DNA from 3 places in the Mesorhizobium sp. B2-5-4 genome. Region 3 is predicted to be linked to each of the others. Evidence: riboswitches for the same ligand, from Rfam matches in the RefSeq annotation. Region 3 holds a riboswitch; each other region holds the start of a gene.
What was found. A riboswitch is a leader RNA that binds a small molecule or an ion and turns the genes downstream of it on or off. The one in region 3 is predicted to bind cobalamin.
Positions count from the first base shown of each region.

Region 1: another riboswitch for cobalamin. It lies ahead of FJ492_RS04740 (DUF1636 family protein); the one in region 3 lies ahead of FJ492_RS03585 (aromatic ring-hydroxylating dioxygenase subunit alpha).
Region 2: another riboswitch for cobalamin. It lies ahead of bluB (5,6-dimethylbenzimidazole synthase); the one in region 3 lies ahead of FJ492_RS03585 (aromatic ring-hydroxylating dioxygenase subunit alpha).

Region 1 is NZ_VFUR01000003.1:32,025-42,446, reverse strand. It holds gene cobG (precorrin-3B synthase) at 1-1,141, opposite strand, end outside; gene cobN (cobaltochelatase subunit CobN) at 1,138-4,548, opposite strand; gene cobW (cobalamin biosynthesis protein CobW) at 4,567-5,604, opposite strand; gene FJ492_RS04740 (DUF1636 family protein) at 5,601-6,035, opposite strand; cobalamin riboswitch at 6,073-6,280, opposite strand; gene FJ492_RS04735 (winged helix-turn-helix domain-containing protein) at 6,310-7,509, opposite strand; gene FJ492_RS04730 (NADH-quinone oxidoreductase subunit A) at 7,845-8,210, shown strand; gene FJ492_RS04725 (NADH-quinone oxidoreductase subunit B) at 8,201-8,782, shown strand; gene FJ492_RS04720 (NADH-quinone oxidoreductase subunit C) at 8,787-9,389, shown strand; gene FJ492_RS04715 (NADH-quinone oxidoreductase subunit D) at 9,390-10,422, shown strand, end outside.
Region 2 is NZ_VFUR01000015.1:48,043-58,464, reverse strand. It holds gene aroC (chorismate synthase) at 1-239, shown strand, start outside; gene ribB (3,4-dihydroxy-2-butanone-4-phosphate synthase) at 348-1,448, shown strand; gene FJ492_RS19350 (MFS transporter) at 1,468-2,688, opposite strand; gene FJ492_RS19345 (TetR/AcrR family transcriptional regulator) at 2,808-3,416, shown strand; gene FJ492_RS19340 (hypothetical protein) at 3,504-4,487, shown strand; partial or broken gene bluB (5,6-dimethylbenzimidazole synthase) at 4,652-5,161, opposite strand; cobalamin riboswitch at 5,333-5,515, opposite strand; gene FJ492_RS19330 (histone deacetylase family protein) at 5,694-6,620, shown strand; gene FJ492_RS19325 (exodeoxyribonuclease VII small subunit) at 6,624-6,875, shown strand; gene FJ492_RS19320 (DUF2277 domain-containing protein) at 6,967-7,233, shown strand; gene FJ492_RS19315 (pirin family protein) at 7,274-8,194, shown strand; gene dxs (1-deoxy-D-xylulose-5-phosphate synthase) at 8,270-10,207, shown strand; gene FJ492_RS28795 (hypothetical protein) at 10,356-10,422, shown strand, end outside.
Region 3 is NZ_VFUR01000002.1:205,287-215,708, reverse strand. It holds gene FJ492_RS03610 (alpha-glucosidase) at 1-1,621, shown strand, start outside; gene ugpC (sn-glycerol-3-phosphate ABC transporter ATP-binding protein UgpC) at 1,651-2,763, shown strand; gene FJ492_RS03600 (DUF680 domain-containing protein) at 2,843-3,082, opposite strand; gene FJ492_RS03595 (DUF680 domain-containing protein) at 3,149-3,352, opposite strand; gene FJ492_RS03590 (DUF680 domain-containing protein) at 3,424-3,630, opposite strand; cobalamin riboswitch at 4,125-4,327, shown strand; gene FJ492_RS03585 (aromatic ring-hydroxylating dioxygenase subunit alpha) at 4,442-5,689, shown strand; gene FJ492_RS03580 (hybrid-cluster NAD(P)-dependent oxidoreductase) at 5,754-6,854, shown strand; gene FJ492_RS03575 (hypothetical protein) at 6,796-7,458, shown strand; gene FJ492_RS03570 (glycosyltransferase family 87 protein) at 9,272-10,422, opposite strand, start outside.

The DNA.
Region 1 (10,422 bases), on a different contig from region 3:
CACCGCCGACAATTGTTAGTGCTGCTGGGCCGGGATGTGCGCAGCCCTTGGCGCAGCCGGAAACGTGCAGGGTAAAGTCGAGGATGTCCGCGTTCTCGGCGGCAATCGCCTCGGCGATGTCGCGGGTCGCGATCCGGCCGGACGCGCAGGCCGGCGTGCCCGGGCAGGCCGCGATGCGCGTGCGCGGGTCGGCGGGGGAGGTGACGAAGCCAAGGGTGGCGGCGGTGTCATGAAGGGATTGTTTGGCGTCCGCCGGCTGGCCCAGGAACAGCAGGGCGCGGCCTGGGACGAGGCGGATTTCGGTTGCGCCGAGGGCGAGAGCTTTTTGCGCGAGGCCGATGATTTTGTCCGCCGGCATGCTGCCGTAGGCTAGGCCGATGCCGAGGGCGTGGCCTTTACCCAGGCTGAAATAGCCAATGGGCGAATGAAAGCGCTCTACGGCGCCCCCCTCCGGCAGGACAGAGGGGGGCGCCATAGAGTGCCAGCCTGCAAGAGACTCCAATTGCCGCCTCGACAAATCCCGCGTGTGCGCCTCGCGGCCTTTCTCGGCAACCATCCGCAACGCCGCGACAGCAATGTCGCGCGCCGCATCCTCATCCGCCACAGCGAGTGGCTTGGCGGTCTGCCCATCACCCGCGACGGACACCCGCCACTGGATCCCCACATCGGTCCGCGTTGCAGCGAGCCGCACATCCGCCGTCACCGCATCCAGCGTCAGTTGCCCACCGCCGTCAACGACCACCGCAACCTTCGGCCCCAACCTTATTGCCAGCCCGGCTTCTTCAATGCCCATCCGAATGCACTCAGCCATCGGCCTCGGATCGGCGATCTCCCGCGGGTCAATGCCGGCCAGCGGGCCGGTCTCGACCGGGACGCCGGTGCGCACCGCGATGCCCAGCGCATCGACCTCCGCTGCCAGCAACGCAGCGCTTTCCATTGTCAGGCCGCGTATCTGCATGCTGCCGCGCGCCGTTACTTCCATGATGCCGTTGCCGTGCCGCAAGGCGGCTTCGGCCAGCTCGATCAAGAGCCTCGGCGATAGGCCTCCGGAGACCGGGTTGAGCCGCACCAGCAGGCCGTCACCTGTCTGCATCGGCGCCGACAAAGCAGGGCAGGCGCCACGGCGCAAGAAGGCGTTCATGCCGCGACCCCGAGCGCGTTGGCCTCGGCAATCAGCGCGGCGAGATCGTCGTCGATGGAATTGCGCAAGGGATGCCAGAGGCCGCGCCGGCGTGCCGACAGGAAGCGCTCGGCGATGACTTTGGCGGCGGCGGGATTTTCGCGCAGGATGAAGGCGCGAACCTCGGCGTCACCGAGATAGGCATCATGCACGGCCTCGATCAACGCGCCTGAAATGGCATGGGTGGCCTCGGCGAAGCCGACCAGCCGGTCGACCGTCTCGGCGAATTCGGAGGCGCCGCGCGGACCGTGGCGGATCTGCCCTGATATGAAGCGGGCGTTGACGGCACGGGCACGCACCACGCGCGACACCGCTTCGCCAACCGATCGCGGTTTCGGCTTCTGCGGGTCCGTGGTGTCGAGCACGATGACGTCGGCGTTCCTGCCGAGTGTGGCCAAGGCGGCCGAAAAGCCGCCGATGAAGGCGACGTCGGCGGAACCTTCGAGAATGTCGCGGCCGGGGTCGTCGCCGGTGTGGACCAGAAGATCGGCTTCGGCGATGCGGCCTTCAAACGCTCCGGGTGCCGAGACCCCTTCGCCGCCGGCGCCGCCATAGGCATGCGAGGTGGCGTCGAGATAGGCGCGGCCGATTTCTTCGCGCGCCGCCCAGTCGCCGCTGGACAAAATCTCTTCGATGCCGGCGCCGTAAGTGCCGGGCGAGGTGCCGAAGATGCGCGGGCTGACCTTGCCGTCGGCGCGGGTCCTGGCGGCGAGCGGGTTTTCTGATTCGTCCTCGTCGCGCGCTGCAACGGCGTTGGCGGCGGCGTCGATCAGTGCGATCTGGGTCGGGAACATGTCGCGGAACAGGCCTGATATGCGCCAGGTGACGTCGACGCGCGGGCGGCCGAGCGTCGCCGGCGGCAACACCTCGATGCCGTTGATGCGGCCGGTCGCGGTATCCCATTGCGGCCGGCAGCCCATCAACGCAAGGCCCTGCGCGATCTCCTCACCGCCGGTGCGCAGCGAGGCCGAGCCCCAGAGGTCTGTCACCAGGGAGCGCGGCCAATCGCCATGCGATTGCATGTAGGCGCGCACCACTTCTTCCGCCGCCGCCTTGCCGAGATCATAGGCGGTCGGGGTCGGCATGGTGCGCGGGTCCGACGTGAACAGGTTGCGGCCGGTGGGCAAGACATCGGAGCGCCCGCGCGCGGACGCTCCGGCCGGGCCCGCCTTGACGTGACGGCCATCGAGCGCGGCGAGCAGCGCGGCCTTCTCGGCTTCCGCGCTTTGCCGGCGCATGGGATCGGGCTCGTCGTCTGGGGCGCGACCATAGATATGCAGACCGTCCTTGATGGCAAAATCCTTGAGATCGCAGAGCCAGGCATCGATGCGGCGCAGTGCTTCGTCGGGCGCGTCGGTCTCGGCGACGCCGGCTTCGGAAGCGAGGCCGGTCTTTTGCGCGGTTTCGACAATCTGTTTCGCCAGCCGGTCACGACGACGGCGGTCGAGGCCGTCGGCCTGGGCATATTCGTCGACCAGCCGTTCGAGCTTGTGCTGGTCCTCGTCCAGTCCGGCGCCTGTCAGCGGCGGCGGCAGATGACCAAGCGTGACCGCGGCAATGCGCCGTTTGGCCTGTGCCGCTTCGCCGGGGTTGGAGACGATGAAGGGATAGATGACGGGCAGGGGGCCGGTGACGATCTCGGGGAAGCAGGCTTGCGAAAGCGCGACGGTCTTGCCGGGCAGCCATTCCAGCGTGCCGTGGGCGCCGACATGGATGAGAGCGTGGACGCCGAGCGATTCGCGCAGCCACAGGCCGAACGCGATCAAAGCGTGGCGCGGAGGCAGCGTCGGATCGTGGTAGTCGGCGCGGCGGTCCGCGGAACGGCCACGGTCAGGGGCGAGTGCGACGGTGATGTTGCCGAAATGCGCGGCGCGGAAGGCGAAGTGTTTTTTGCCTGATAGCGAAGGTCTTCGCGAGGCGCCCCCCTCTGGCAGGACAGAGGGGGGCGCCTCGCGAAGACCTGTCTCATCTTCCGCTCTGCCCCAAGCAGCCTCTACCGCAGCAATTGCCGTTGCCAGCAACTCCGTCGAAAAGGAGTGATAGTCGTCCAGCCTCAGCCCACCGTCGCCGCGCTCCAGCAAATCCAGCAATTCACGCGGCGTTTGCGGTATCGCGTCAACGGCATAGCCCTGTTCGCTCAAGTCCCGCAGCATGGCGATGACGCTGGACGGCACATCCAGCCCGACCGCATAGCCGGTGCGGCCGGGAGCACTGGGATAATCGGGAATGAGGATTGCCAGCTTGCGTTCGGCGCGCGGAGTCTGCTGCAAACGGATGAAGGCCGCTACGCGGCTAGCCACTTGCTCAACACGATCCAGTTCCGGCCGGTTGGCCAAGGCGCGGTGGCCCAGCGCCGGGTCGACATCGCTCTCGCCCTTGAAAGAGATGGCACCGGCAAGGATGCGGCCGTCGAGTTCGGGCAGCACGACATGCATGGCAAGGTCGGCGGGCGCCAGTCCGCGCTGATTGTTTTCCCACACGTCGCGGCGCGTGGTGGCGACGATGACCTGGAAGACAGGCACGCCGGCGCGGTCGAACAGGGTTTCCACGCCGGGCTCGGCGCCAGAAGCGAAAGCGGTCGCGGTGATGATGGCGGCGGGTTTCAGCGATGCGATGGTATTTTCGACGAACGCCAGGGACACCGGATCCTTGAGACTGGAAACGAAGATCGGGACCGGTGCCAGTCCCTGGGAGTGTAAAGTCTCGGCCAGCGCATCGATCGGGGCGACATCGGCTGCAAGCAGCATCGATCGGTAGAAGAGAATCGGGATGATGGGAGTGCTGGCATTTGAAAGGTCCGGCTGTTCTGCGACCCCCAATCCAGATTGATAGTAACCAGCTTTCGGCACGCTGACCGGACTGGCGACGGGCATATCTTGTCCAGCCAGGCCTGCCAGCCTGTGCACCAGGGCGCTCATATTGGCCGGGCCGCCCTCGCGGAAATAGCCGAGCAGGCCGTCGAGTTCGGCGCGCGGCAGCGTCGAGGCTTCGATCAGCCTGAGATCCTCGTCATGGCTTTCACCCGGAAGCAGTGCCAGTCTTATGTCGCGCTCGCGGGCGATTGCCGCGAGCTGGTCGCAGCCATAGCGCCACCAGTCGTAGCCGCCGAGGATGCGCACCATGATGACCTTGGCATGGCGGGCGACGCTGTCGATCCAGAGATCGACGGACATGGGATGGCGCAGGTCGCGCAGTGCGGCGAGCCGCATCGACGGCAGGCGATCGGCGTCGGCCTTCCATGCCGCCGCCAGTCCGGCGAGATCGCTGTCGGTGAAGGACAAGGCCACGATATCCGCCGGCGCCTGCCGGAGATCGACAGGCTCGGCGAGGTCGTCGAGCGAGGCGGAGGTCGTGGTGAGGATGTGCATCGCGGCCCGTGCCTGAAATCAGCCGGCGAGGATACGTTCGATCGCCGGACGGTTCAGCCCCTTGAGGCCGATGACGACGAGGCGCGAGCGGCGGTCGTCCCCGGCGGTCCAGGCCCGGTCGTAGTAATGATTGACGCGCTGGCCGACGGCCTGCAGCAGGAGCCGCATCGGCTTGCCACCGACCTCGACGAAGCCTTTCACCCGCAGCACGTTTTCCTGTTCGGCGGCGGCGGCGACGCGTTTTGCCAGGTCGTCGGGATTGGCGATCGAGGGGATGTCGACGATGAACGTGTCGAAGTCGTCATGCTCGTGGTCGAACGCGCCGTCATGATGGGATTTTCGGTTCTCGATGTCGTCCTCGACGGCGAGACCGAGCCCGAGCAGTACGGAGGGATCGACCTTGCCATAAGACGTCGGCACGATCTTCACTGCGCGGGCGGAGTGTTCGCCAATGATGGCATGGGCGCGGGCTGAGCCCTCGGCGTCCATCAGGTCGCTCTTCGACAGGATGATCAGGTCGGCGCAGGCGATCTGATCCTCGAACACCTCCTCGACAGGATCATCATGGTCGAGGCTTTCATCCCCGGCGCGCTGCGCCTGCAGGGCGTCCATGTCGTTGGCGACGCGGCCTTCGGCAAGTGCGGGACCGTCGACCACGGCGATGACGCCGTCGACGGTCACCCGGCTCTTCACTGTCGGCCACTGGAAAGCCTGGACCAGCGGCTTGGGCAAAGCGAGGCCCGAGGTTTCGATCAGGATATGGTCGACCTTCGGCGTCAGCGACAGGATCTGGTCGAGCGCCGGCACGAAATCGTCGGCGACGGTGCAGCAGATGCAGCCATTGGCCAACTCGACGATGTTTTCCTCTGGGCAGGTGTCGATGCCACAGCCTTTCAGGATTTCGCCGTCGATGCCGATGTCACCGAATTCGTTGACAATGATCGCGATACGCTTGCCGCCGGCGTTTTCCAGGAGATGGCGGACCAGGGTCGTCTTGCCGGCGCCGAGGAAGCCGGTGACGACGGTGCAGGGAACGCGGGAAACGGATGCGGTCATATCAAGTCTTTCAGCATGTCGAGGGGAGGGATGCGGGCCACGAGGCCGCGCTTGAGGCTATCGGGCCGGCCCCGCCAGGGAATGAGGCCGTCGCTGGAGGTGGCGAAGAGTTTCGCGCCAGTGACGAGATCGGCGCCGCTGGTCCTGGTCAGATCGCCGAATACATAGCTCCAGCAGCCGTCACGCAGGATCGCGGCGCTCAGTCGACGTTTGCAATTGCCGAGGCATTCGACGGTGCGGATGCGGATGTTGTCGCCCGAGGCGGCTCGGCGCGTATCTTCGGCCAAAAGTTCGCCGGCCCGGGGACGGGCGTCGGAGCCGCTCTCGTCGCGACAGGAGGCGCAGACGATGACAGTGATGCCGGCCAGGGAATCATCCTCGCCGGACGAAATGTCCATTGTTTCAGCCGAAAAACTGCTGTCGCGATCCAAATCAGGCTCCTTGCCCGGAAAACCCGCCGGGCGATCGGATACTTGCATTCCAGACGGCAGGTCTCCTGGCTCGCGGGTCATCGCCTTGGGTAGCCGCCTTCCCGGGACAATCCCAGTGGCTTTCGGCCTTGGCTCTTCGCTCACAGTTGCGGGGACAGCCGCGGATTTGGGATTTTCAATCCCGCACCGCATTCCCTCTTGGCTCCTCCCTTTGCCGAGAGGAGACCGTCTGGATCCGATTTAGGCTCTTGCGGGCAGCGGTGTCAACGCGAGCTTACGACACTGCGATGTCGGACAGCGCCGGGCCCAGGTCGCCGGCAGGCGTCACTTCGATGCGTTCGAGGCCAAGCCAGCCCTGCATCTGCTTCAATTCCTCGAAGAGCTGAGCGGCGGTATCGGGCGGTGCGCCGGGCTCGGCGTAAGCAGCATGGGCACGCAGGACACTTGCCGGCCGGTCTGCCTTGAGGTCGACGCGCGCCACGATCCTGTCGCCGAGCAGGAAGGGCAGGACATAATAGCCGTATTGGCGCTTGTCGGCCGGCGTGTAGATCTCGATCCGGTAGTGAAAATTGAACAGCCGCTCTGAGCGCGAGCGCTCGAAGACAACGGGGTCGAACGGCGCCAGCAGGGCGCGGGCCTCGATCTTGCGTGGCAATCGCGCGTCCCTATAGAGGTAAGCCGGCTTGTCCCAGCCCTCGACGCGGACCGGCAGCAACTCGCCGAGTTCGACCAGTTCCTCCAGGCGGCCTTTCATGTCGGCGGGGGAGAGTCGAAAATAGTCGCGCAGGTCGCCTGATGTCGCGATGCCGTGGGCGCGGGCGGAGATGCGCAGCAATTCACGATGCGCGTCCTCGGCGGCCGGTACTGGCAGGTCGAGAATCGCCTGCGGCAGCACGCGCTCTGGCAGGTCGTAGAAGCGCTCGAAGCCGCGCCGGTGCGCCGTGGTGATGCGCCCGGCCCAGAACAGCCATTCGAAGGCATGCTTGGCGTGGCTCCAGCCCCACCAGCCGCCGGAGCCTTTCTGGCCCTCCAGCGCGGAAGCGGCGACCGGGCCGCGCTGGACGACCTCGCGGTAGATCTCTTCTACGTAGGCGGCGTGCTCGCGGCCCCATTTGGCCAGCCCCAGATACATTTCATCGCCTTGCTCGGCGCGCTGCATGCGCCAGCGCATCAGCGGGTAGGTCTCGACCGGCAGGAACGAGGCCTCATGCGCCCAGTATTCGAAGACCGTGCGCTTGCGGGTCACGGCGGCGTTGTCGAGCAAAGCGAGGGGATAGGGGCCAAGACGCGAATAGAGCGGCATGTAATGGGCACGAACCACCGCACTGACGGAATCGATCTGCAGCAGGCCGGTGCGGGACAGAACGCGGGCGAAGTGGCGGCGGTCGGGCGTACCGGCGGGGCGGGGATCGAGAAACCCTTGAGCGGCGAGCGCGATGCGCCGGGCGGCGGCAAGCGAGATCTTTTCCTTCATGCGGATGCGTCTCTGATGGACCTGTCTAACGTCGTTGCGAGGCGTGATTCCAGCCCATGCTAGCAGGGTTTTGGCGGCAACCCTGTCAGGAGAGAAAAGTGGAGTAAATGGCGAAGGAAATCAAACAGGAGCGTATGGGACCAGTTTCTCCCGGATTGCCGTCCAGCTCGGTGTTTTGAACAAGGTTTGACTTGCTTCGCTGGAAGTGCTGCGCTAACCCTCGCCGCGTTGCAGCATAGGCTCCTTAAAACGGTTCAGCGGTTAAACTGTCACGCTTCCGCATTAAGCTCCGGTGCTGTAATCAACGTGGATTGGCGCCAACGGAAAGCCGCTGCATGAACGCACTCCTCAGTTCGTACCTGCCCATCGTCCTGTTTATCGGCGTGGCGCTGGTGGTCGGTCTGGCGCTGCTGGCTGCGCCCTTCCTGGTAGCCTACCGCAACCCGGATCCCGAGAAGCTGTCCGCCTATGAATGCGGATTCAACTCGTTCGACGATGCCCGCATGAAATTCGACATCCGCTTCTATCTGGTGTCGATCCTGTTCATCATCTTCGACCTGGAAGTAGCCTTCCTCTTCCCCTGGGCGGTGTCCTTCTCGAAGATTGGCATGCTCGGTTTCTGGTCAATGATGGTGTTTTTGGCGGTGCTGACCATCGGCTTTGCCTATGAATGGAAAAAAGGAGCGCTGGAATGGGATTGAACGACAGTTCAGGCACCCTCGTCGCGCCGAAGCCCAAGGGTATCATTGATCCCAACACCGGCAAGCCGGTGGGGGAGGACGATCCCTTCTTCCTCGAAATCAACAACGAGCTTGCCGACAAGGGTTTTCTGGTCACCTCGACCGAGGCGCTGATCACCTGGGCGCGCAGCGGTTCGCTGATGTTCATGACCTTCGGTCTGGCGTGCTGCGCGGTCGAAATGATCCACACCTCGATGCCGCGCTACGATTCGGAGCGCTTCGGTGTCGCGCCGCGCGCGTCTCCGCGCCAGTCCGACATCATGATCGTGGCTGGCACGCTGACCAACAAGATGGCGCCGGCGTTGCGCAAGGTCTACGACCAGATGCCGGAGCCACGCTACGTCATCTCGATGGGCTCCTGCGCCAATGGCGGCGGCTACTACCACTATTCCTATTCGGTGGTGCGCGGCTGCGACCGGGTCGTGCCGGTCGACATCTATGTGCCCGGCTGCCCGCCGAGCGCCGAAGCCCTGCTCTACGGCATTCTTCTGCTGCAGAAGAAAATCCGCCGCACCGGCACGATCGAACGGTAAATCCATGGCCGCATCCCTTACCGAACTGTCGACCTATCTCGGCGAAAAGCTGATCGGCCGCGTCAATGACGCGGTGCTCGCCTATGGCGAGCTCTCCATCAATGTCGAGCCGCGCGACCTGGTCGAAGTGATGACCTTCCTGCGCGACGATGCGCGCTGCCAGTTCATCTCGATCATCGATGTCTGCGGCGCCGACTATCCGTCGCGGGCCAAGCGCTTCGACGTCGTCTACCATCTGCTGTCGCCGAAACAGAATGTCCGCATCCGGGTCAAGGTGCAGGCCGACGAAGAGACGATGGTGCCGTCGATCACCGGCGTTTATCCAGGCGCCGACTGGTTCGAGCGCGAGACCTACGATCTCTATGGCGTGCTGTTCTCGGGCCACCCGGACCTGCGCCGCCTGCTGACCGATTACGGGTTCGAAGGCCATCCGCTGCGCAAGGATTTCCCGCTGACCGGTTTCGTCGAAGTGCGCTACGACGACGAGGCCAAGCGCGTGATCTATGAGCCTGTGGAACTGAAGCAGGAATTCCGCAATTTCGATTTTCTTTCCCCTTGGGAAGGCACCGACTATGTGCTGCCCGGGGATGAGAAGGCAAAGCAGTAAATGGCCGAAACCTCCGTCCGCAATTTCAACATCAATTTCGGCCCTCAACACCCTGCGGCGCATGGTGTTTTGAGGTTGGTGCTCGAACTCGACGGCGAAGTCGTCGATCGCGTCGATCCGCATATCGGCCTGCTGCATCGTGGTACGGAAAAGCTGATCGAGGCCAAGACCTATCTGCAGGCGGTGCCTTATCTCGACCGGCTCGACTATTGCGCCCCGATGAACCAGGAGCATGCCTTCGCGCTCGCCGCCGAGCGCCTGCTCGGCATCGAGGTGCCGAGGCGCGGCCAACTGATCCGCGTGCTCTATTGCGAAATCGGCCGCATCATGTCGCACATCCTCAATGTGACGACGCAGGCGATGGACGTCGGCGCCCTGACGCCGCCGCTGTGGGGTTTCGTCGAGCGCGAAAAGCTGATGGTGTTTTATGAGCGGGCCTCCGGCTCGCGCATGCATGCGGCCTATTTCCGTCCCGGCGGCGTCCACCAGGACCTGCCGCGCCAACTGGTCGAGGACATCGGCAAATGGATCGACCCGTTCCTGAAATCGCTCGATGACCTCGACAAGTTGCTCACCGGCAACCGCATCTTCAAGCAGCGTAATGTCGATATCGGCATTGTTTCGCTGGCCGACGCCTGGGCCTGGGGCTTTTCGGGCGTCATGGTGCGCGGCTCGGGTTCGCCTTGGGACCTGCGCAAGTCGCAGCCCTATGAATGCTATTCGGAAATGGATTTCGACATCCCGATCGGCAAGAACGGCGACTGCTTCGACCGTTATCTCCTGCGCATGGAAGAAATGCGCCAGTCGGCGCGGATCATGCGCCAATGCGTCGACCTGCTGCTCGGCAAGGAGAGCACCGGTCCGGTGTCGAACCTCGACGGCAAGGTGGTGCCGCCCAAGCGCGCGGCGATGAAGCGCTCGATGGAAGCGCTGATCCATCACTTCAAGCTCTACACCGAAGGCTATCGCGTGCCGGCCGGCGAGGTCTATGCGGCGGTGGAGGCGCCGAAGGGGGAGTTCGGCGTCTATCTGG
Region 2 (10,422 bases), on a different contig from region 3:
TCCTCGGCGGCATCTCCACCGGCCAGGCGATCGTCGCGCGCTTTGCCGTGAAGCCGACGTCGTCGATCCTGACGCCGCGCAAATCGATCGACAAGGACGGCAACGACGTGGAGGTGATGACCAAGGGTCGCCACGACCCTTGCGTCGGCATCCGCGCCGTGCCGATCGGCGAGGCCATGGTTGCCTGCGCCATCGCCGACCACTATCTGCGGCACCGAGGACAGACAGGAAGGGGATAGGGACTAGGGGACTAAGCTTGGCTGCCACGCCAAAACGGCCAAATTTTCCTTTTCCCTAATCCCGCACTACCCTATTCCCCTACTCCCTGCGAGTGAAACGAGCGCTTTATGCCTTACGACCAGAAGAAAATCGTCGAAGCAATTCGGGCCTTCGAACGCGGCGAGATCGTCGTCGTCATGGACGATGACGGGCGTGAGAACGAGGGCGACCTGATCGTCGCCGCCGTCCACTGCACGCCGGAGAAGATGGCCTTCATCGTGCGCAACACGTCGGGCATCGTCTGTACGCCGATGCCGCGCGAGGAGGCCAAGCGGCTGAACCTCGCGCCGATGGTGGCCGACAATGATTCGGCCCACACGACCGCCTTCACCGTCAGCGTCGACTTCAAGCATGGCACCACGACAGGCATTTCAGCCGACGACCGCACGCTGACCGTTCGCAATCTTGCCAACGGCAATGTCGGCGCCTCCGATTTCGTCCGCCCCGGCCACATCTTTCCGCTCATCGCGCGCGAAGGCGGCGTGTTGATGCGCTCGGGTCACACCGAGGCCGCGGTCGACCTCTGCAGGCTCGCCGGCCTGCCGCCGATCGGCGTGATCTCGGAACTGGTCAATGATGACGGCACCGTCAAGCGCGGCCCGCAGGTCGCGGCCTTCGCCGAGGAGCACGGTCTCAAGCAGATATCGGTCGCCGACCTCATCGCTTACCGGCAGCGCAAGGAAACGCTGGTCGAGCGCGTCGCCTGTTCCGACATCGAGACGCTGGGTGGCAAGGCGCAGGTCTTCACCTACACGCTGCCCTGGGACACGATGCATCACGTCGCCATCGTCTTCGGCGATATCCGCGACGGCGAGGACGTCCCGGTGCGACTGCATTCGGAGGACGTCGTAACCGATGTGTTCGGCACCAGCCACCGCCTCGACGGCATCATGAAGGCGATGGGCGAGCGCAAGCGCGGTGTCATCGTCTATCTGCGCGAGGGCTCGGTCGGCGTCGCCCACCAGGAGCGCAACCGGCCGGCGCCGGGCGATCGCGAGGACCATGAAGAGGCGCGCCGGCGCGAGAGCGAATGGCGCGAGATCGGCCTTGGTGCGCAGATCCTGAAGGATCTCGGCATTTCCTCCATCAACCTGATCGCCTCGCGCGAACGCCATTATGTCGGTCTCGAAGGGTTTGGCATCCACATCGCCAAGACCGAGATTATCTGAGCTCAAGAAATCCTGGCTGTCACTCGGCCGGGATTGCCGCCTCGCATCCTTCCAACTCGCATTCATGGGTGGCGAGGCTGCGCTGGCCGAGCAGCACCGTGACCAGTGCGATAACGCCTGATGCCACCGAAACCCAGAACCCGTTCTGGGCGCCGAACGCATCCACCACGGCGCCGGCAGCGAACGAACCGAGCGCCATGCCGATGCCGATGCCGGTGGTCACCCAGGTGATGCCTTCGGTCAGCATCGTCTCAGGCACATGCCGTTCGATCAGGCCGAAGGCGGTGATGAAGGTCGGCGAGATCGCCACGCCGCTGATGAAGACAGTCAGCGCGAGCACGGGCACGGTGCTGGCGGTAAGCGGCAGCAGTGTGCCGAGCGCGACCAACGCGATCGCGATGGCGAGCTGGCGCTGCAGCGGTGCTTTCAGGTTGAGCGCGCCGATGATGATGCCGAGCACGAAGGAGCCCAGCGCATAGACGCCGATGACGAGACTTGCGGCGCCTGGCTGGCCGAGTTCCTTGGTGATCGCCACCGTGCTCACCTCCGTCGTCGCGAAAGTCGCGCCGATGAAGATCATGGCGAAGGTGATGATTTGAACCGGCCCCAGGCGGATAGCCGAGCCGGTTGAGCCATGGTCCACCGGTCGCACCTGCGGTTCGGTCGAACGCTGCAGGATGAAGGCTATCGAGCCCAGGGCCAGGAACAGCGTGCTGACGAGCACGCCCGCTTCCGGGAACAGCGCGGCGCTGAGACCAACCGACAGCGATGCGCCGGCGATGTAGACCAGTTCGTCGGCCGCCGACTCGAAGGCGAAGGCGGTGTTCATCTCGGGCCGGCCCCGGAAAAGCTCGGTCCAGCGCGCGCGTATCATGGCCGGCATGCTTGGCATCGCCGCGGCCAGCAATGCCGACACGAATAGCGTCCATATCGGCCAGTCCTGGTTGGCCGATGCGATCAGGGCCGCGAATGCGAGCACGGAGATGATGGTGGCGGGGACGACAACCCGCGTCTGGCCGAGGCGGTCGACCAACCTCGATATTTGCGGCGCCAGGAAAGCATTGGCCAAGGCGAATGTCGCCGAAACCGCACCCGCCAGCCAGTATTCGCCACGCGTCTGCGACAGCATCGCCACGATGCCGATCGGCGCCATGGCGATCGGCAGGCGCGCCATGAAGCCGGCGGCGGCAAAGCCCCTGGCGCCAGGAGCGCGAAAGATTTCCGAGTAGGGGTTTTGCATGATCCTGTTCCTCGACAAGGGGCGATTCGACAATTACATACGAGACGTATAAGTGTTAAATAGACCATACGTCGCGTATGTCAATTGGCATACGGAGCGTATGTAGATAAGGCCAGAGCATGCACCGACCCCGCAGAGAGATGATCGCCGAGACGCGTGCCAAGCTGATCGCCGCGGCGCGCCAAGCCTTTGGCACCATCGGTTATGCCGAAGCGTCGATGGACGATTTCACCGCATCGGCCGGACTGACGCGCGGCGCCCTCTATCATCATTTCGGCGATAAGAAGGGACTGCTGCAGGCGGTTATCGCGCAAATCGATGCGGAAATGGCCGCGCGGGTGAATGAGGTCGCGTCGAGGGCGCCGACCCGCTGGCAGCATTTCGTCGACGAATGCACGACCTACATCGAAATGGCGCTGGAGCCGGAAATCCAGCGCATCATGTTCCGGGACGGTCCGGCCGTGCTGGGCGATCCGGCACAGTGGTCGAATGCCAATGCCTGCGTCGGTTCAATGACCGATCATCTGACCGCGCTGCAAGAGGAGGGGGTGGTCGTGCCGGGCCTCGATCCCGAGACCGCGGCGCGGCTGATCAACGGGGCGAGCAGCCAGGCCGCACAGCGGATCGCCAACTCGAACGATCCCGAAGCGACGTCGAGGAAGGTGGTGGCAGCGTTCAAGCAATTGCTCGAAGGCCTGCTCGAAAAGCCGGAAGCGCGGCCAAACTGAGCCACCGTGGCGCTCCCGCCACCGCCTGCAATTGACAATAGACGGTTTGGGCGCATCCTCCACAGCCACCTCTGGGGGATTCGGGGCATGTGGGATTTCGATATCGGCAGGTCGGTGTCCATCATGATGCGGACCTGGCCTTTCATCGTCTTTCGCATGATCGTCTATTTCGGCATCACGCTGGCCTATATCATGGCCACCGGCACGGGCGCCTCCGTCGGCTATGGCGTCGGCCATATCTCCACCGATCCCGACGGACCGCTGTCCTTTGCCATGTGGGGCGGGATTGTTGGCTTCGGCCTCGTCTCGATCGCCGTCTACTGGATCCGCGAATACATCCTCTACGTCGTCAAGGCAGGCCATATCGCCGTCATGGTGCATCTGATCGACGGCCATGACATACCCGACGGCCAGAACCAGATCGCCTACGCGAAAGAGGTTGTGACCGAGCGTTTTGCCGAAGCGAACATCCTTTTCGTCGTCGACCAGCTGGTCAAGGGCGCCATCCGTGCCATCACCGGCCTGCTGGGCGGCATTGCGGCTTTCCTGCCCATTCCGGGCCTGAGCGGCCTGGTCTCATTCCTCAACACGGTGATCCGCCTGTCGCTGACCTATGTCGACGAGATCATTCTCGGCTACAACATCCGCATCAATTCGTCCTCACCCTTCGAGACCGCACGGCAAGGCGTCGTGCTCTACGCCCAGAACGGCAAGATCATGGTCAAGAACGCAGTCTGGCTGGCGTTGATCATGTGGGGGGTCTCCTTCGTCATCTTCCTGCTGATGCTGGCTCCGGCGGCCGCCATTCTTGACGTCATGCCCGGACAGCTCGCCGGCTGGGCCTTCGTTCTGGCCATTGTCTTTGCCTGGGCCTTCAAGGCGGCGTTCATCGAACCTTTCGCTATTGCCTGCCTGATGCAGGTCTATTTCAAGACCATCGAGGGCCAGGTGCCCGATGCCGCCTGGGACGCACGGCTGGCCGATGCCTCGTCGAAGTTCCGGGAACTCAAGCGCAAGGCGCTCTCCACCTTCGACGGTTCGCGCTGGGGCACGGCCGGCGCGACGCGCTGATCGGCGGGGTTTGCCGGCGCAGCGGCGACGGTGTTGAGGCGGGCCACCGTAGATTTGAGCGAGGCTTCACCCTGGCCGCAAAAAGTCTCGCTCATGATCAGTTCGGGCAGCGGCAGCCGTCGGCCCCAGCCATGCGTTTCGAGGTCCGGTTTCGGCGCAAACTCCGAGACACGGCCGACGCAGAGATAGGCGATCGGCGTCACGTGGTCGGGGATGGACAGCAGGCTTTTTAGCGCTTGCGCCTCGATGATGCTGACCCAGCCGACGCCAACGCCCTCGGCGCGGGCCGCCAGCCAGAAATTCTGTACCGCGCAGACCGTACTGTAGAGATCCATTTCCGGATTGTGCCAACGTCCCAGCGGCGAGCCTTTCGAGCGCTCGTGGTCGCAGGTGATACAGATGTTGAGCGCGCTTTCGCAAATGCCTTCGAGCTTGAGCTTGCGGTAGAGCGCCCGCCGGTCCGCCTCGATTGCCGGCAGTTCCTGTTCGCGCGCGGCAAGGAACAGGTCGCGCACCTTCGCCCGTCGCGCGGCATCGCGAATGACGATGAAATTCCAAGGCTGCATGAAGCCGACCGATGGCGCGTGATGGGCAGCAAGCAGCAGCCGCGCCAGCACCTCGTCGTCGATCGCTTCCGATGTAAAATGGCTGCGGACGTCGCGCCGCGTGAACATGGCGCGGTAAACCGCGTCGCGCGCGATCTGATCAAATCCATTGGCCGTTGGAGCGGTCATAGCTTCCGGCATCGCTTGTCCCCTTGCGATTGCAGCAGTTCAAATTCTCAGAGCGTACTTTGTGCGTCCAGGAGGGCGCACGTCGTTCTGATGCCATCCGCCTGACCATGCGGATGACGATGCCTGCCAGGCCGGTCTTCTGGCTCGGGATCAACCCGCGTCCGGTGCCTTCCCGTCATCGACAGTGGCACTTACCGGCGCGGTCCCCCTCACAGCGTTGGGCACGCCACGGTATCAAACCGTGTTCCCGATTCTCCCGCCAGAGCATTTGCAGCCAAGTGGAATCACTTGGCGTCGCAGAATGCGGCTAAAACAAACAGACCGGCGGGCACCAGGCAGTGGCGGCGACCTTACGCCGAAGCGCCGGCGACGCCAATGCCCGCAGCGACATGAATGGACGCAGCCGTGATTTTCCCCAGCGATCAAGCCGCAACGCATGGCCATCACGGCGCCGGGGCACTAGATAGGGGACATGGCCACTCGTCTCTACACGCACCCGATCTTCCTCGAACACATCACCCCGCCAGGTCACCCCGAGCGGCCCGACCGCTTGCGCGCCATCGAGCGCGTGCTCGACGACGAAGCTTTTGCCGCGCTTGACCGCGCCGAGGCACCGCAAGGCGACGAGGCTACCATCCTCTATGCGCATCCCGCCGATTTCGTCGCGCGCGTGCGCGCCGCCATTCCCGCTGAAGGCCTCGCCCGCATCGACGCCGACACCACCGCCAGCCCGAAGAGCTGGCAGGCGGTGATCACCGCGATCGGCGCCGCCAATGCCGCCGTCGACGACGTCTTTGCGGGCCGCGCCGACAATGTCTTCGTCGCCGCCCGGCCGCCTGGCCATCATGCTGAAAAGAACACGGCCATGGGCTTCTGCTTCTTCAACACTGCGGCTATCGCTGCCCGCTATGCGCAGAAGAAGCATGGCGCGGAGCGTGTCGCCGTCGTCGATTGGGACGTGCACCATGGCAACGGCACGCAGGATATTTTTTGGGACGATCCCTCGGTGCTCTATTGCTCGACGCACCAGATGCCGCTCTATCCCGGCACCGGCGCGAAGAACGAGACCGGCGCCGGCAACATCGTCAACGCGCCGCTGGCGCCGCAGACCGGCAGCGAGGTGTTTCGCGATGCTTTCCTGTCGCGCGTGCTGCCGGCACTCGACAATTTCGCGCCCGACCTGATCATCATTTCGGCCGGCTTCGACGCGCACCATCGCGACCCGCTGGCGGAGATCAATCTTACCGAGGACGATTTCGACTGGGCGACCGGCCAACTGATGCAGCGCGCCGCACGCCATAGCGGCAACCGGCTCGTCAGCGTGCTCGAGGGCGGCTACGATCTGCAGGGATTGGCATTTTCGGTCGGCGCCCATGTCGGGCGACTGATGAAAGGATGAATGATGACTAGTGAGATCAACGAAGACATCAAGGCGATGAGCTTCGAGCAGGCACTCGACGCGCTGGAGAAGATCGTCGATGATCTGGAGCGTGGCGACGTGCCGCTCGACCAGTCGATCCGGATCTACGAACGCGGCGAGGCGCTGAAGGTGCATTGCGACCGGTTACTGAAGGCCGCCGAGGACAAGGTCGAGAAGATCAGGCTGTCGCGCGACGGCAAGCCGGTTGGAACCGAGCCGCTCGACGCGGACTGAGGTCCGGAGCAGGCTTACCGACTTTGAACACGATCATGATTGAGGATACAACTCGTCCCGATTGAAACGGACAAGAGGAGATACGGAAGCGATGTGCAGAAACATCAAGACCCTGTTCAATTTTGATCCGCCGGCAACCAATGACGAAGTCCGCGACGCGGCACTCCAGTTTGTCCGCAAGCTCAGCGGAACGACGCGACCGTCGAAACAGAACCAGCATGCGTTCGATTATGCGGTCGAAGCCATCGCGGCATCCGCACGCGAATTGCTTGATTCCCTCGAAACCCACCAGCATCCGCGCAATCGCGAAGAGGTGGCAGCCAAACTGAGAGCAAAGGCGGCGATCCGGTTCGCCTGACATGTCCAAAGCGGCCACCGAGCGCTGACCAGGAGAGTTCATGAGCTTCTTCCCGGGGAAAGACCCTGAGGCCGGCGATGCCTTCGCCAGCGACCAGATCGAACTGATGGTCATCCCCAACGCCAAGGATATTGGCGGCTTCGAGGTGCGCCGCGCCTTGCCGACCGCCAAGAGAAGGCTGGTCGGGCCGTTCATTTTCTTCGATCGCATGGGCCCCGCGATCATGCGCACCGGCCAGGCGCTCGATGTCCGTCCCCACCCGCATATCGGCCTGTCGACCGTGACCTATCTGTTCGATGGCAAGATCAGGCATCGCGATTCGCTCGGCACCGAAATGGTGATCGAGCCCGGCGACGTGAACCTGATGACTGCGGGCCGCGGCATCGTCCACTCCGAGCGCACGCCGCAGGAATTGCGCGGCGCGCCGATGTCGATCTCCGGCCTGCAGACCTGGCTGGCTCTGCCGGACGGCAAGGAAGAGGTTGCACCGGTGTTCGAGAACACAGCGGCGCTGCGGCTTCCAGAGATCGATGCCGAAGGCGTCAGCGGCCGCGTCGTCATCGGTGACTTCCAAGGATTGCGGTCCCCGGTGCGGGCAGATTCCGACACGCTCTACGCCGATTTGCGGCTGGGGCCCGGTGCCAGCGTCAAAATCCCGGCCGATGCGGAAGAGCGCGCCATCTACACGCTGGAGGGCGAAGTCTCGATTTCGGGCGACGTCTTTCCGGCCGAACGGCTGCTGGTGTTCCGGCCCGGCGACGAGATCGTCATATCGTCGCAAACCGGTGCGCATTTCATGCTGTTCGGCGGCGCCTCGCTCGGTTCGAAGCGCTACATCTGGTGGAATTTCGTCTCTTCGTCGAAGGAGCGCATCGAGCAGGCCAAGCAGGAATGGAAGACCGGCCGCTTCGATATCGTTCCTGGCGATGAGAAAGAGTTCATTCCGCTGCCGGAAGGCTGAGCGGAGCGGTGAGGGGCTGACCGTCCGCGTCACCGACACGCATTTACTTTCGCCGGCCGGCGGCCTATCCCGCCGATGAAAAGAGAGTCTGGGCCCAACGTGAACGCAACGCCGCATACGCCGCTTCTCGACAAGGTTCGCGTCCCGGCCGACCTGCGCACGCTGGCCGAGAGCGAATTGCCGCAACTGGCGTCCGAGCTACGCGCCGAACTGGTCGATGCTGTCTCCCACACCGGCGGCCACCTTGGTGCCGGCCTTGGCGTGGTCGAACTGACGGTGGCGCTGCATTATGTCTTCAACACACCCGATGACCGGCTGATCTGGGATGTCGGCCATCAGGCCTATCCGCACAAGATCCTGACTGGACGCCGGGACCGCATCCGCACCTTGCGCCAGGAAGGCGGCCTGTCGGGCTTCACCCGCCGAGCCGAGAGCGAGTATGACCCGTTCGGCGCCGCCCACTCCTCGACGTCCATATCGGCTGGTCTCGGCATGGCCGCCGCCCGCGACCTTTCAGGCGGCCGCAACAATGTCATTTCAGTCATCGGCGATGGCGCAATGTCGGCCGGCATGGCCTATGAGGCGATGAACAATGCGGGCGCGCTCGATGCCCGCCTCATCGTCATCCTCAACGACAACGACATGTCGATTGCGCCGCCGACCGGCGCCATGAGCGCCTATCTGGCGCGCCTGGCTTCCGGCAAGGCCTATATCGGCTTGCGCGACTTTGGCAAGAAACTGACCTCCTATCTCGGCAAGCGGGCCGATCGAGCCATCACCCGCGCGGTCGAGCATGCGCGCGGCTATGTCACCGGCGGCACTTTGTTCGAGGAACTCGGCTTCTATCACATCGGCCCGATCGACGGTCACAATCTGGAGCATCTGATCCCGGTCCTGAAAAATGTCCGCGACAACGGCAAGGGTCCGGTGCTGATCCATGTCGTCACCCAGAAGGGCAAGGGTTATGCGCCGGCGGAAGCGGCCGCCGACAAATACCACGGCGTCAATAAATTCGACGTCATCACCGGCGCGCAGGCCAAGGCGCCAGCCAACGCGCCGGCCTACACCAAGGTGTTCGCCGAAAGCCTGATCCAGGAGGGCCGCGAGGACGATCGCATCGTCGCCGTCACCGCCGCCATGCCGAGCGGCACCGGCCTCGATCTGTTCGGCGAGGTGTTCCCGTCGAGGACCTTCGATGTCGGCATCGCCGAGCAGCATGCGGTGACCTTCGCCGCCGGCCTGGCGACGGAAGGCTACAAGCCGTTCGCGGCGATCTATTCGACGTTCCTGCAGCGCGCCTACGATCAGGTCGTCCATGACGTCGCGATCCAGAAAATACCGGTGCGTTTCCCCATCGATCGCGCCGGCTTTGTCGGCGCCGATGGCGCCACCCATTGCGGCGCGTTCGACACCACCTTCCTGGCAAGCCTGCCCGGCTTTGTCGTGATGGCTGCCGCCGACGAAGCGGAGTTGCGCCACATGGTGCGCACCGCCGCCAGCTATGACGATGGGCCGATCGCCTTCCGCTATCCGCGCGGCAACGGGGTCGGCGTCGACATGCCCGAGCGCGGCTCGGTTCTCGAGATCGGCAAAGGCCGCATCGTCCGGGAAGGCAGCAAGGTTGCCCTGCTGTCCTTCGGCACGCGCTTGCAGGATTGCCTCATCGCCGCCGAGGAACTCGGCGCGGCCGGGCTTTCCACCACCGTTGCCGACGCCCGCTTCGCCAAGCCGCTCGACCAGGATTTGATCCGCCGGCTGGCCCGCTCGCATGAGGTGCTGGTGACGGTGGAGGAGGGCGCTATTGGAGGCTTCGCCAGCCATGTACTGCAGTTCCTTGCCCATGAAGGACTGCTGGAAAATGGCCTGAAGGTACGCCCGCTGGTACTGCCGGACGCCTTCACCGACCACGCCAAGCCGGAGAAGATGTATGCCGACGCCGGCCTCGACGCCGCCGGGATCGTGCGCACTGTTTTCACGGCCCTCGGCCATACGGTCCGCGCCCAGCGCGCCTGAATCAAAACCTGAACAGCTTGGATCAGTTTGCCGGCTTTATCTTGTAACGCGTTGTTAACGCTGCCGTTTGGCGTTTCGCTTACTGTGTCCCTTGGCCGTTTTTCAACGGCACCCTGCTAGACCGGCGTCAGGCAGGGAGACAACAACAATGAAGACGGTTCTGTGCGGCGCGGCATTCTTGGCCGTGATGGTCTTGCCGGCCGCGGCCGAAACAC
Region 3 (10,422 bases):
CGATCGCGACTGGTGGCGGGGCGCGGTGATCTACCAGATCTATCCGCGCAGCTATCAGGACTCCAACGGCGACGGCATCGGTGACCTCAAGGGCATCATCGGCAGGCTGCCCTACATTGCGGCCCTTGGCGCGGATGCCATCTGGATCTCGCCTTTCTTCAAATCGCCAATGAAGGATTTCGGCTACGACGTCTCGGATTATTGTGACGTCGACCCGATGTTCGGCACGCTGGCCGACTTCGACGCGCTGACGGCGGAGGCGCACCGGCTGGGTCTCAAGGTGATGATCGACGAGGTGCTGTCGCATACCGCCGATATCCATCCCTGGTTCATGGAAAGTCGCTCGAGCCGCACCAATCCGAAGGCCGACTGGTATGTCTGGGCCGACGCAAGGCCCGACGGCACGCCGCCCAATAACTGGCTGTCGATCTTCGGCGGCTCGGCGTGGCAATGGGACACCAGCCGCCAGCAATATTACCTGCACAATTTCCTGGCCGAGCAGCCCGACCTGAACTTCCATAGCCGCCAAGTCCAGGACGCGCTGCTCGACGTCACCCGTTTCTGGCTGGAGCGCGGCGTCGACGGCTTCCGTCTCGATACCATCAATTTCTACTTCCACAGCCAGGGGCTGGAAAACAATCCGCCGCTGCCGCCGGAAGAGCGCAACGACCAGACCGCGCCGGCGGTCAACCCCTACAACTACCAGGATCATATCTACGACAAGAGCCGGCCGGAGAACCTCGCTTTCCTCGAGCGCTTCAGGGCGCTGCTCGACGAGTATCCGGCGACCGCCGCGGTCGGCGAAGTCGGCGATTCGCAGCGCGGGCTGGACGTGGTCGCCGCCTACACCGCCGGCGGCAAGCGCGTGCATATGTGCTATTCCTTCGACTTCCTGGCGCCGGAAAAGATCAGCGCCGCCAAGGTGCGCTCGGTGCTGGAAGCCTTTGGCAGGGTCGCCAGCGACGGCTGGTCGTGCTGGGCGTTTTCCAACCATGACGTGATGCGCCCGGCCTCGCGCTGGGCCGCCGACGAAGCCGACCCGTCCGCCTATCTCAAGGTCATCTCGGCATTGCTGATGTCGCTGCGCGGCTCGGTCTGCATCTACCAGGGCGAAGAACTCGGGCTCGGCGAGGCCGACCTGCGCTTCGAGGATCTGCAGGACCCCTACGGCATCCGCTTCTGGCCGGAATTCAAGGGCCGCGACGGCTGCCGCACGCCCATGGTGTGGGATGGCGGCGCCAGGAATGGCGGCTTCTCCCCGGCAAAACCCTGGCTGCCGGTGCCGGCCAAGCATCTGTCACAGGCGGTCAACGTGCAGCAAGGCGACGAGACCTCCCTGCTTGAGCATTACCGGCGCTTTCTCGCCTTCCGCCGCGCCCATCCGGCGCTGGCAAAGGGCGACATCACCTTCATTGAAAGCGAGGGCGACACCGTCGCCTTCACCCGCCGGGCGGGCAATGAGGAGGTCGTCTGCGTTTTCAATCTGGGCGCCAGGCCGACGAAGGTTGACCTCGGCAACCGAACCCTGCAACCTTTGGTGGGACACGGGTTTTCCGGGCGGGCGAGCACCGGTTCGGTCGAACTCGGCGGTTACGACGCCTGGTTCGGACGCATAGGCTGAAACATCCGAGGAATCACTGGAGGAAATCAATGGCCGATGTCAATTTGAGACAAGTGAAGAAGTCCTACGGCAATCTCAACATTCTCCACGGCATCGACCTCGACATCAAATCGGGCGAATTCATCGTCTTCGTCGGCCCGTCGGGCTGCGGCAAGTCCACCTTGCTGCGCTCGATCGCCGGGCTTGAGGAAATCACCTCGGGTGAACTCAGGATCGACGGTCAGGTGGTCAACGACGTGCCGCCGTCGAAGCGCGGCATCGCCATGGTGTTCCAGTCCTACGCGCTCTATCCGCACATGACCGTCTACGACAACATGGCCTTCTCGATGAAGATCGGCAAGGAAAGCAAGGCCGAGATTGACAAGCGGGTACGGCAGGCGGCCGAGATCCTGCAGTTGACCAAATATCTCGATCGCCTGCCCAAGGCGATGTCGGGCGGCCAGCGCCAGCGTGTCGCCATCGGCCGAGCCATCGTGCGCAATCCGAAAGTGTTCCTGTTCGACGAACCGCTGTCGAACCTTGACGCGGCGCTGCGCGTCGCCACGCGCATCGAGATCGCCAAGCTCAAGGAATCGATGCCCAACACGACTATGGTCTATGTCACGCACGACCAGGTCGAGGCGATGACGCTGGCCGACCGCATCGTCGTGCTGAAGGATGGCCACATCGAGCAGGTCGGCACGCCGATGGAGCTCTACAAGAACCCCGGCAACCTCTTCGTCGCCCAGTTCATCGGCTCACCGGCCATGAATATCCTGCCGGCGACGGTCGACAAGACGGGCAATCCGACCATCGTCAGTCATGTCGGCGGACGCAAGGCGACGGTACCGATCGCAACGCCTGCTTCGGCAAAGGGAGCGGCGGTCAGCTTCGGCGTGCGGCCGGAAGATCTCGCGATCGCCAGTGGTAGCGATTATCTGTTCGAGGGGACGGTCGATTATCTCGAGCAGCTCGGTGAGGTTCAGCTGGTCTATATCGACATCGGCCGTGCCGACCTGCCGCTGGTGACCAAGTTGCCGGGCAATGTCGAGGTCAAGCGCGGCTCGACGCTGCGGCTGACCGCCAATGCCGGAGATCTTCATATCTTCGATGCGGATGGACGGTCGTTCGCCCTGCAGGAAGCGGAAGCAAAAGCCGCCTGAGACCACAAGCTGTCTCGACAACGCAAAAAGAGAGCGGCGGGCAAGCCCGCCGCTCTCTTTTGTATATTACCACGGCTGGTTAGTTGTTGCCGAAGAGGTTGCGGTCTGCGCCCTGAGGGACGGACTTCTGTACGTCGCCCGACGAATTGAGCAGCTTGTAGACGGGCGATTCGCTCTTGCGGATCGAGCCCGTATGCGAGGTGTCGACGTTGACGGTCGCCAGCTTGTTGATGTCGGTGTCGCCAACGTTGTCGTTGCCGGCATAGGCGCTGCCAGCGGCAATCAGAAGAGCGACGGCGGTAAGAACAATCTTTTTCATTTTGGTGCTCCGATTTTTTCGAATTCAAGGGGCGGGCTGAGCGCGCCGTCCTTGCTTGAAGAGATGTTAGTTGTTGCCGAACAGGTTGCGATCGGCGCCGTGCTGGACGGGCTCCTGGCTGGCAGGAGCCGACTTGTCGACCGACGCGGTGTACGAGTTGTCCACCGCGGCGGCAGGCTGGTTGGCACCGTTGGAGCCATAGTTGTCGCTGGCAAAAGCGCTGCCGGAAATGGCCAGAACGGCGGCGGCGGCAATAAGGATCTTGTTCATTTTAGACACTCCTGAATTTCTTGAATTCTACCGGATCGGCGGGCAAGCCCGCCGTCCGTGGGGACAGGCCGTTAGCGGCCGAAGAGGTTGCGATCGCTGCCCTGAGCAGGCGTTTGAGCACCCGGCTCCGACGTCTTGGTGGAGGTGGAAGCGGTGTACGAGCTGTCCACCGCGGCAGCAGGCTGGTTGGCGCCGTTCGAACCGTAATTGTCGCTACCAGCGAAGGCGCTGCCGGAAACAGCCAGAAGGGCGGCGGCAGTGAGAATGATCTTTTTCATTTTTTGGTACTCCAGTATTTTTCCGTCCATCTAGCGGCGTGTCTTGGGATTAAATCGCGTCGTCCGGACAGCCCCGATGTGGGAGAGCACCCTTGCCGTTTCCAATCACGAAGTTGTTCAGCGTGGACCATGACTCCACCACTTGAAATTGTACCAGCGCTTTCCGCATCTCTTATTTTCTCTTGTGATATCAGCTAGTTACCTTGAAACAGCATCCTGATCACCAACTGTGTCGGAGGCTCGGCGTTCACAGCCTCTTGCACGCACCGTCAACAGAAACGAACCGTTCGGTTCGATTTTAGACTCCTCTAATAGTCACTTTTTGAAACTGTTAACCTGTTTGCTGCCGGCAAAGGGGTCGAAGACGGTGCCGGCGCGGCTTGGCGACAGAAGGCGATTCCAACGGCTACAAGCCTGTCGTGACGATCCAGCATGCGTGTCGCGCCGCATGGATGCGATGTCGCTTTCGTGCCGATGTCGCAAAGCCTGTCGTGATTAGATCAGGCATCTCAGGTGCCGCTGCGTGACGACGGAGCGGAGAATTGGGAAGCCGGTCAGATTCCGGCGCTGCCCCCGCAACGGTGGTGGAGTTCAAGTCGCAACGGGAGACCACTGGGCTAAAGCCTGGGAAGGTGTCGCGATGGTCCGCAAGGACAACTCCAGAGCCCGGAAACCAGCCCGAGATCGCTAGAACTCGACTGATCGCGGTGGGCGGTCAAGAGGCGGATGGTGTTTGTCCGGCTTTTCGCCGATCTGCGCCCAGTCCTTCCTCAATCACCACCAGTTCAGTCCTTGAAACTGAGGACAGGACATGGACGCGCGCAACGACATGCTGAGGCTCTTGAGCAGCCGCAGACAAGACTTTTCGCTGGAACAGCCCTTTTACACCGACCCGGACTACTTCAAGCTGGACATGGAGTTGATCTGGTATCGCGACTGGCTGTTCATCGGCCATGATTGCGAATTGCCCAAGCCGGGCAGCTTCATCACCGCGCAGATCGGCGATTATCCGGTCGTGCTGGTGCGCGATCAGCAGGGCAAGATCAACGCCTTCCACAATTCCTGCCGCCATCGCGGCAGCCGCGTCTGCAATTCCGACAAGGGCACGGCCGCCAAGCTGGTCTGTCCCTATCACCAATGGACCTACGAGCTCGACGGCCGGCTGCTGTTCGCCCGCCAGATGGCCGATGGGTTCGACAAGAGCCAGTTCGGGCTGAAGCCGGTCGCCTGCGAAAGCGTCGCCGGCTATGTCTTCATCTGCCTGGCCAAGGAGCCAGCCGACTTCGCGCCGATGCGGGCGATGATCGAGCCCTACCTTTTGCCGCACCGGCTGCGTGAGGCAAAAGTCGCCTTCGAGAGCACCATCATCGAGAAGGGCAACTGGAAGCTGGTCTGGGAAAACAACCGCGAATGCTATCATTGCGCCGGCAATCATCCCGAACTCTGCAAGACCTTCCCGGAAGCACCGACGGTAACCGGCGTGCAAGGCGCCGACAGCGATCCGGAGATGCTGGCGCACTGGGCGAAATGCGAAGCGGCCGGCCTGCCGAGCAAGTTCCGCATCGATCCGGCCGGCCAGTATCGCGCGACCCGCGCACCGCTGCTGCGCGATGCCGTCAGCTATACGATGACGGGAAAGCGCGCGGTCGAGAGGAACCTTTCCGACAGCGTTTCAACCAACCGCATCGGTTCGTTGCTGCTTTACCACTATCCGACGACCTGGAACCACATCCTGGGCGACCACGCCGTCACCTTCCGGGTGCTGCCGATCAGCGCCACGGAAACGGCGGTGACGACCAAATGGCTGGTGCATAAGGATGCGGTCGAGGGCGTCGATTACGATCTCGCAGAACTCACCCATGTCTGGACCGAGACCAACGACCAGGATCGCCGCATCGTCGAGGAAAACGCCTTCGGCATCCTGTCGCCGGCCTACGAGCCAGGCCCCTATTCGGAGCTCCATGAGGGCGGCGTGATCCAGTTCGTCGAGTGGTACGCGTCCTTCATCGGGCCACGGCTTGCCGAAGGCGGCCGGCCGGCCCTGCGCAGCGTTGCCTAGGCATATCGCTAAAGACGGCGGTTTTGGGCATGCGCAGAACAAAAGGGACAAGAGGATGAATGCGATGACGGACCTCGGCCTCTATCGCCATCTCGACCAGATGGCGCCCTGGAACGACAGGCTGCAGGTGCTGGAAGTGACCGGCGTCACCGACGAGGCGCCCGACGTGAAGACCTTCACCTTCCGCTCCGACAACCAGACCTGGTTCCGCTACAAGCCGGGCCAGTTCGTGACGCTGGAATTGCCGACACCGGACGGGCCGCTGATGCGCACCTATACGCTGTCATCGTCACCGTCGCGGCCATTCTCGATCGCGGTGACGGTGAAGGCGCAGGTGGGCAGCATCGGCACACGCTGGATGTTCGATCACCTGGCGCCCGGCTCGCACGTCAAGGCCTATGGACCGGGCGGCGACTTTTCACTGCACAGCCATCCGGCGGCGAAATATCTGTTCATCTCGGCCGGTTCCGGCGTGACGCCGATGATGTCGATGCTGCGCTGGCTGAACGACTGCGCACCATGGACCGATGTCGGCTTCGTCAACTGCGCGCGGCGCCCGGAAGAGATCATCTTCCGCAAGGAGCTGGAGCTGCTCGGCGGCCACATGCCGGGCCTGTCGCTCGGCTTCATGATCGAGGAACGGTCGAGCCGCGAGGGCTGGTATGGCCATATGGGCCGCATCGACGCTATCCGGCTGCCACTGCTGGCGCCCGATTTCCGCGAACGCGAAATCTTCTGCTGCGGCCCCGATCCCTTCATGCGCGCCGTGCGCGGCATGCTCGAAGCCGCCGGCTTCGACATGGCAAAGTACCATCAGGAGAGCTTTGCCGCGCCGACCGTTGAGGAAATCCCGGCGCCATTCGCGGCGCCGGCGCAGGACGGTGTGGCTGTCCCCGTCGAAGCCGCAACGCCGATCCGCTTCGCGCTTTCGGACGTCGACGCCGACTGTGTCGCCGGCCAGACCGTGCTGCAGACGGCGCGTGCTTCGGGCGTGCGGATACCGGCGGCCTGCGAATTCGGCCTGTGCGGAACTTGCAAGGTGAAGAAAGTCTCCGGCAGCGTCGAGATGAGCCACAATGGCGGCATCCTCGATCACGAGATCGATGATGGCTTCATCCTGGCCTGCTGTTCAAAGCCACTGTCGGCACTGGAAATCGAGGCTTGATCCGCCCTATGACGGTTCGCAGCAAAGCGACGAGGACGACCAGGCGATCTGGCGGCGAGCGGCGGCCCAATTCAGCGGCGTCGGCGTGCTGGTGCCGTCGCCTGCGGACCGCATCGCGATCGCCATCGCGCATGCCGGGCTCGACGCTCACACGCACAGCGATTGGCTGGTCAATTGCGCTGTAGCCATTCGCGCCGGCGATGTCGACTGGGACGTGTTCCTCGACGTTGTCGCCAGGCGTGGCCTTGCCGTGGCCGCGGCGGCGGCGCTCTCCTACCTCGCGCTCGATATTGGCGCGGCGGTGCCGAACAGGGTGCTGGCGCGCGTGCTTGACATGGCCGACCTCACCGGCCTTTCGCGCTGGTCGGCGGTGCTGCAGGCCAAGCCGCGAACCGATTTCGGCAGGCTGGCCTGGCTGTCGCGCGGCTTTGCCAAGCAGTTGCGGCTGAGACGCAAGAGCGGCGGCTGCGGCAGGAGCCGCCCGCCAGGGCATGGCGCGGCAAAGCATGGCGCGGCGGACCGACCCGCCGCGAGCCGCCAGAGGGACCGCCGCCCCTGGTCTTCTTGCAGACCATACCTTGCCCGCCGACGGTGGGAGAGATGATGCTGGACATCACGGTCAGGATCAGCGTTCCGCCGGTCCGGCGCCGCATCGGCGCGCCTGCGGCCGGTTCCCACGTTCGCGGCCCTGATCCCGGCAAGCATCCAGGCCGATAGCGACGCGCCGTGCAATCTGTGGCGGTCAAGTGGCGTTAAGCCGCCAGGTTAGAACGCCCTTAACTGCTGGCTGCTAGAAACTCACCGATACTGGTTGTTCCGGTGATGAAAGCCATTTGCATGAATGCGCCGCTCGTTGCTCAGGGCAAGCTGGCAAGCTTCAAATCCAGCAAGGCTGTATTTCGACTCGTCGGGCCGGCTGTCGCAACGTTGTTGATCACCATTTATGCGGTCGTCGTCTCGCTCTTCGTGGTGCCGAGCAATGTAGACGTGTCCTGGCTGCTGACGGTTGGCGACCGTGTCCTCAACGGCGAACGCCTTTACGTCGATATCGCCGAGGGCAATCCACCTTTTTCAACCTGGCTCTATTTGCCTTTCCTCGCCATGGAGCGCCTGACCGGGCTGTCGGCGGAATTTTGGGTGAGTGTGGGCGTGGCGGCCCTCGCGGCTGCTTCCGTCTGCTTTTCGGCTCGCATTCTTGCACGGACCGACGAGGTTCTGAAGCGGTGCGTCTGGATTATTCCGGCGGCGGTGTTTGTCGTGCTGTTCCTGTTTCCGCCGGATTTCGGCCAGCGCGAGCAGATTGCCGTGATCGCCTTGCTGCCGTGGCTGGCATTGCTTTCGGCACGTGATCGAACGGCGGATTTTCGTGCCGGCAGCATCGCCGAGCGGATGGTTGCCGGTGTCGGCGCCGGTATCTTCGTGATGATCAAACCACCCTACAGCGTGCTGGCTCTGGCGCTGCCGGCCCTTGTGATTGCGCTACAGCGACGCTCGCTGCGTCCGCTTTTTACGACGGAGAGTGTGGTCGGTGGTATTCTGACCGTTGGCTATCTGATCGCACTCGCTGTTTTCATGCAGCCTTTCTTCGCAGAGGTGCTGCCCTTGTTGCGTCAAGTCTATTTGCCGATGCGGATGCCGGTCATGGACATGTTGATGCTATGGCCTATCCCTATGTTCGCGGCCATGGCAGGGGCCACACTGGTGATGGCTTATCCCGGTCGGCCCCATCGCGATGCGCAAATACTGCTTTTGGCTGGAGCGGCCTACGTCCCTGCCTTCGTCATCATGGGCAAGGGGTGGACGTATCAGGCGCTGCCGTTCCTGACAGTCGGCGTCCTGGCATTGATGCTGCAGTCTATCAGGTTGAAACCATTGCGAAGCCTGCCCCTGCCGGCCATGTTTGGGGCCGCGCTTGGGCTGTTTTCGATCGTGAAATTGGTCGTGGCGCAACAAGGTCTGGCATTCACTCAGCCACGCGGCGGTCTCGACGCCGCGGCGGTCGCCGTCAGCCGCGTAATCGACCATCCAACCTTCATGTCGATCGGCTCGCGGCTGCAGGCCGGCAATCCGCTCGCCCGGATGACTGGCGCCCGTGTCGTGGCACGCAACCCCTCCGCCTGGATGGTCAGCGATGCCGAGATCCTCATCCGGTTGGCGCAGGACCCTGCCCAACGGCTGGATCTGGAGACCTTGCGCCAGCAATATACCGCGGCGATCGCCGGCGAACTTGCCGCGAAACGGCCCGACATTGTGGTCGACGACGGGACGGCGGAGCCGCGTGCGCCAATACCTTTGAGGGACAACATCGCAATCGCCAAGAGCTTGGCGGATTACCGCCCGCTGCTTCAGAACGGGTCGGTGACCCTGCTCATCCGCGCCGACGTCAAAGCTCGCCAATGGTATCGCAACCAAGCGTCCTACGTCGGCATGTCGATGCCTGGCGTGCCGCCAACCGTGGGCCCGCGCTCGCGGGCTATTATGTCGGCAAGCATCCATGCCGACAGGAACAGCGGTACCAGCACGCCGATGCCAAGCCCGGCATTGTTCACCAGATGCGCGATAGCCGGGTATAGCCAGATCAGTGCCAGAAAAATCCTCGGCATGGCGTTGCGCGTCGAGAACAGATAGGCGACGGCAACGGCTAGGCCGATCGTATCGTAGCTGTAGCCGTAAGGCGTCGCCAGCGTTGCCAGCACGGCGGTGAGCACGACCCGTTCGCGATGCTCGACCCGCCGCCATGGCAACCAGATCCAGATCGCCGTTGCGATCGCCGCGACCGTCGCAATGGCTTGCAGCGCATAGGCCGCAGTCAGTCCCAGACCGGACGCACGAGCCAGGAAGAACATGGTCGCCGCATTCGACTGATAGGGCTGCGGGTAGGGAGCCTCGAGAATCGCCGTCATCAGGGGACGGGTCTCGGTCCAGAACAGTGTCCAGACCTCGGAGCCAAGCAGCAGGCCGGTCAGGACGAACAGGGCCGACGACGACAGCGCGGCGGCAACAATGGCGCGCCAGTTGCCGTTCGCCAGCAAGCAGAACGGCACCAGTATGCCGAGATGCGGTTTTACCGTCAGCAGGCCGAAGAGCAGCCCTGCCAGGACCGGCCGCTTCGGCACCGCCGCCAATCCGCCGATGAGCAAGGCCGTCGTCAGGGCGCCGTTCTGGCCGAAGGCCGCGTTGATCAGTACGGCCGGACAAAAGAGGATGGCTGCTTCGGCAGCCTTGCCCAGTTGCAGCGGCCGGAGGGCCAGCCAGAGACAAAAGACCGTGCCCAAGGTCCACACGAGATAGGCGGGAAATATCGGCAGCAGCGCAAGCGGCGCGCCGAAAATCAGGATGCTGGGCGGGTAGCTCCACTCCTGGTTGGGAAGGTCTGGCGAAAACATCCGCCGCAGGGTTGCGCGATAGCTGTCCATATCGAACAGGAACGCGACATGCCCGTCGAGCGCCATGCGTCCGCCCGCCCACAGGTTTGTGAAGTCCCAATAGGGCATTCCGTGGCTGACCACGGACAAGCCGCGCTCGTCGGATGTCCACAATCCCAGGTGATAACGCAGCCCGATCAGAA